2 regions of the Teichococcus aerofrigidensis genome follow, and region 2 is predicted to be linked to the other one. Evidence: riboswitches for the same ligand, from Rfam matches in the RefSeq annotation. Region 2 holds a riboswitch; the other holds the start of a gene.
The links. Region 2 has a riboswitch for glycine ahead of ACVMLK_RS03725 (D-amino acid dehydrogenase). Riboswitches for the same ligand answer to the same signal wherever they lie in the genome.
Positions count from the first base shown of each region.

Region 1: it holds a riboswitch for glycine, as region 2 does, so the genes downstream of both, gcvT (glycine cleavage system aminomethyltransferase GcvT) here and ACVMLK_RS03725 (D-amino acid dehydrogenase) in region 2, are expected to answer to the same signal.

Region 1 covers NZ_JBSXMU010000052.1:9,029-11,408, forward strand. The annotation lists gene gcvH (glycine cleavage system protein GcvH) at 1-223, opposite strand, end outside; gene gcvT (glycine cleavage system aminomethyltransferase GcvT) at 235-1,332, opposite strand; glycine riboswitch at 1,382-1,476, opposite strand; glycine riboswitch at 1,480-1,570, opposite strand; gene ACVMLK_RS12345 (transglycosylase SLT domain-containing protein) at 1,702-2,380, shown strand, end outside.
Region 2 covers NZ_JBSXMU010000008.1:30,736-33,115, forward strand. The annotation lists gene ACVMLK_RS03725 (D-amino acid dehydrogenase) at 22-1,266, opposite strand; glycine riboswitch at 1,336-1,430, opposite strand; glycine riboswitch at 1,434-1,539, opposite strand; gene rfbD (dTDP-4-dehydrorhamnose reductase) at 1,603-2,380, opposite strand, start outside.

The DNA of each region.
Region 1 (2,380 bases), on a different contig from region 2:
CGGTGATGGTGCCGCCGACCGGGGCATAGACGTCGGACGCCGCCTTCACGCTCTCCACCACGGCGACGGCGTCGCCCGCCGCCACCTGCCGCCCGGCCTCGGGCAGGTCGACGAAGACCACATCGCCCAGCGCGGTCTGCGCGTGGTCGGTGATGCCGATGGTGGCGATATTGCCGTCCAGCCGGACCCATTCGTGGTCGCGGGAGAATTTCAGCTCGGCCATGGTGGCGGTCCTTATCGGGCGTAACGGTGAGGGATGAAGGGGGTGGCGGCGACCCGGGCGGGAATCGCCCTGCCGCGCACCATCAGTTCGAGCGCCGTGCCGTCGGCGGCATGGCCACGCGCCACATAGCCCATGGCGCAGGGGCCGTTCAGCGAGGGGCCGAAGGTGCCGCTCGTCACCTCGCCCACCGTCTCGCCGCCCAGCGCGATGGCGGTGTGGGCGCGGGCCGGCTGGCGGCCCTCGGGCAGGATGCCGACGCGCAGCCGCGCCGGACCGTTCTCCAGTTCCTCGCGAACGCGCGCGGCGCCGGGGAAGTTCCACTCCGTGCGGCGGCGCTTGCCGATGGTCCAGGTCAGGCCGGCCTCGACCGGGCTGGTCGTCTCGTCGATGTCATTGCCATAGAGGCAGAGCCCGGCCTCCAGCCGCAGCGAATCCCGCGCGCCCAGCCCGGCCGGGGCGGCTCCCGGCAGGGCCAGCAGGGCGCGGGCCAGGATCTCGGCCCGGTCGGCGGCGACGCTGATCTCGACGCCGTCCTCGCCGGTATAGCCGCTGCGGCTGACCAGGACGGGGATGTCGCCGATGCGGGTGGCGGCCACGCCCATGAAGGGCAACGCCGCCACATCCGGCGCCAGCGCCGCCAGGGCGGGCACCGCCGCCGGCCCCTGGAAGGCCAGCAGGGCACGGTCCGGCAGGCGGTTCAGCGTGACGCCGGCGGGCAGCGCGGCCTCGATGGCGGCGCAGTCCACATCCTTGCGGCTGGCGTTGAGCACCAGGAACAGCCGGTCCCCGAGATTGGCGACCATGAAATCGTCGAGGATGCCGCCGGCCTCGGTGGTCAGCAGGCCGTACTTCTGCCGCCCCGGCTTCAGGATCCGTACATCGGCGGGCGTCAGCCGCTCCAGCGCCTCCGCCGCGCCCTCGCCCCGGAGCTCCGCCTGGCCCATATGCGAGACATCGAACAGCGTGGCGCCGCGCCGCGTCGCCAGATGCTCGGCCAGGATGCCCGCCGGGTACTGCACCGGCATGGCATAGCCGGCGAAGGGCACCATCCGGGCGCCGAGCTCACGGTGAAGGGACGCCAGGGGCGTTTCAAGCAGGGTCTCGGCCACGGAACCTCCAGCGCCGCGCTCGCGCGTGGCGGGTCAGGGTTGTGGCCCCCCTCTGTCCGATGACCTGAGAGATTCAGCGCGGGCGTTGCGCGCCTTACTCCGTCGGTGCCATTGCCTGTCGCCAGGCGCCGGGCTTTCCAGAGGCCCCTTCCCCACGCGGCCCTTTGTGCCTGAGCGTTTCCGGGGGCCGGTTGCGCCTTCGGCGATGGCATGCGCCACTCTCTCCCGCGTGGGATCAGCGGGTCAGGCCCTCATGCCCGAGCGCGGAGCGCTGCGCAAGCGGGGATCGCGCGGCGCGGCGGCCCGCGCCGCCCTCCGGTCACGCCCGACCCCCGCCACACCTCCCCCCCCCCGCCACCCTTGACCCGGGTGCGCGCCGCAAGGCATCTGCTGGCCATGCGCCTCCTGCCGCTCCTGCTGGCCCCGTTGCTCTGCCTCGCTTTCAGCGCCGGCCCGGCCCGGGCGCAGCGCGCCGCCGCGGACTGGCAGCTTTGCCGCCAGGCGATCGCGGCGGAGGAGCCGGGCTCCGGCCTGCCGCCCGGCCTGCTCGGCGCCATCGCCCTGGTGGAAAGCGGCGGCACCGACCCTTCCGGCCGCCCGGCCTCCTGGCCCTGGACCTGGAACGCCGCCGGTGAGGGCTTCACCGCGCCGAGCAAGAACAGCGCCATCGCCGCCGTCGCCGCGCGGCTGGCCGGGGGCACCCGCTCGATCGACATCGGCTGCATGCAGGTGAACCTGATGCACCACCCCCAGGCCTTCGCCAGCCTGGAGGAGGGTTTCGAGCCGCGTGCCAATGTCCGCTACGCCATCCGCTTCCTGCGCAGCCTCTATGCCGCGCATGGCGACTGGGGCCGGGCCATCGCGCGCTACCATTCGGGCGAGGCGGAGCGCGGCCTGGCCTATAGCCGCCGGGTCGCCATGGCGCGGCTCGGCGCCGGTTGGGGCCGCGGCGGGCAGGTGCCGCTGCCGGCGCGGCTGGGCCAGGGGCTTTGCGCGCCCGGCCTGCGCCCGGCCCTGGCGCTGCCGAAGCGGCTGGCGCCGAACCAGC
Region 2 (2,380 bases):
GCGAGACGCGGCCCGGCCGCCTCAGGCGGCGATGTTGCGCCGCGCCTCCTCGCCGATCGCCTCGGCCACCATCTGCGCCGTCGCGGCGGAGAGGGTCCAGCCGAGATGGCCATGGCCGGTGTTGTAGAAGACGCCCGGACGACTGCCGCGGCCGATGCGCGGCATCATGCCCGGCGTCATCGGGCGCAGCCCCGCCCAGGGGACGCAGCGCGCCGTGCTGACCTCGGGGAAGAGGTCGCGCACCCAATCGACCAGGGGCCGGACGCGGTCGGCGCGGATGTCGCGGTTCTCGCCGTTGAACTCGGCCGTGCCGGCGACGCGGAAGCGGTCGCGGCCCAGCCGGCTGGTGACGATCTTGGTGGCGTCGTCCAGCAGGCTGACCTGGGGCGCGGCGTCCTGGCTCCGCGCATCGTCCAGGTGCACGGTGATGGAATAGCCCTTCACCGGATAGACGTTGACGCGGTCGCCCAGCAGCGCGGCGAAGCGGCGGCTGGCAATGCCGGCGCAGACCACGAGGCGGTCCACCACCTCCACGCCGCCCGGCACGCCCCGCCCGGCCTTGTCCCAGGCGATCTCGATGCCGCGCGCGGTGTGGGTGATGCGGCTGACCTCGGCCTCGGCGACGAAGCGGGCGCCATGGCGCTGGCAGGCCTCGGCCAGGCCGCGGGTGAACCTGTGGATGTCGCCGGTGGAATCCGAGGGCGTGAAGAATCCGCCGTAATAGGTGCCCTGCAGCGCCGGCTCGATGGCGCGCATCTCCTCCGGCGTCACGGCGCGGCGGTCGAGCCCGCCCTCGGTCAGCAGCGCGTTGGTGCGCTGCGCCGCCTCGAAGCCCGGCCGGTCGCGGTAGATGTGCAGAATGCCGCGCCGCTCCAGGTCGAAGTCGATGCCCTCCAGCGCGGCGATGTCGAAAAGGTGCCTGCGCGCCGCGATGGCCAGGCGTGTGGTCTCGATCGTATGGGCGCGGTAGTGGCGGATCTGTCCCAGGAACTCGCCCATCCAGCTGTACTTGTGCCAGCCAGGGCGGGGGTTCAGCAGCAGCGGCGCATCCTGCCGCAGCATCCACTTCATGCCCTTCAGCACCGTCGCCCAGCTGTTCCAGACCTCGGCATTGCTGGCCGAGAGCTGGCCGCCATTGGCGAAGGAGGTCTCCATCGCGGCATAGCGGTGCCGGTCGAGCAGCACCACCTGGTGGCCGCGTTGCAGCAGGGCATAGGCGGTGGTCACGCCGGTGATCCCGGCGCCGATGATGGCGATCTTGCTCATGGGTCGAGCCGTCTCCGTGAGGATGGCGCGGCAGCGCGGTGCGGTCCTCGGCCGCGCCCGTCTGCCCCCATCTGTCACGGTGCCTGAGAGCTTAACCCGGCGCGCCGGGATATCCCCTTCGGCGGGCGGTGCCGGGGCCATGCCCGGTCCGCCTCTCTCCAGATCGTCCTCGCCCTGCAGTCCGGGTGCCTGAGAGTTTCCTGGGGGGTTGCTCCGTCGGCGGCGGCATGGCGCCTCTGACGAGGGCCTGCCGCGCTCTCCTGCCTGGCTTCGGCGGACGCGGCGCAGGGTGGCAAAGCCGCGCCGGCGCCGTCAAGCACAATCGGCCCTCTCGCCTCAGCGGGGCAGCAGCACCTCCAGCGCGGCGGCCAGCGAGCGGCGCCAGTCCGCCGGCTCGATGCCGTGCACCCGGCCGATCCGCCCGCAATCCAGCCGGCCATCGGCCGGGCGCCGCGCCTTGGTCGGATACTCGGCGGTGGTGATGGCCTTTAGCGTCGGCACCCTGGCGCCGCGTTCCGCCGCCTGGGCGAAGATCTCGGCGGCGAAACCGTGCCAGGTGGTCCAGGGCGCGCCGGTCAGGTGGAACAGGCCGAAGGCCTCGTCGCCAGCCCCGGCGGCGGCCAGGCGCGGCAGCATCCGGGCGATGGCCTCTGCCAGGTCGGCGGCGAAGGTGGGCGCGCCGTGCTGGTCGGCGACGACGCTGAGCGTCTCCCGCTCGGCGCCGAGGCGCAGCATGGTCTTGAGGAAGTTGTTGCCGTCGGCGCTGCAGACCCAGGCGGTGCGCAGGATGGCGGAGCGGGGATTGGCGGCCAGCACGGCCTCCTCCCCGGCGCGCTTGGAGGCGCCATAGACACCGGCCGGGCTGGCGGCGTCGGTCTCGACATAGGGGCTGCCCTTCAGCCCGTCGAAGACATAGTCGGTGGAGACATGCACGAAGGGCAGGCCGCGCCGGGCCGCGGCCTCGGCCAGCAGGGCCGCGCCGGTCGCATTGATGGCATAGGCCAGGTCGCGCTCGTCCTCGGCGCGGTCCACCGCCGTATAGGCGGCGGCGTTGATGACGACCTCCGGCGCCGTGTCGGCCACGGCGCGGGCGATCGAGGCCGCGTCCGTCAGG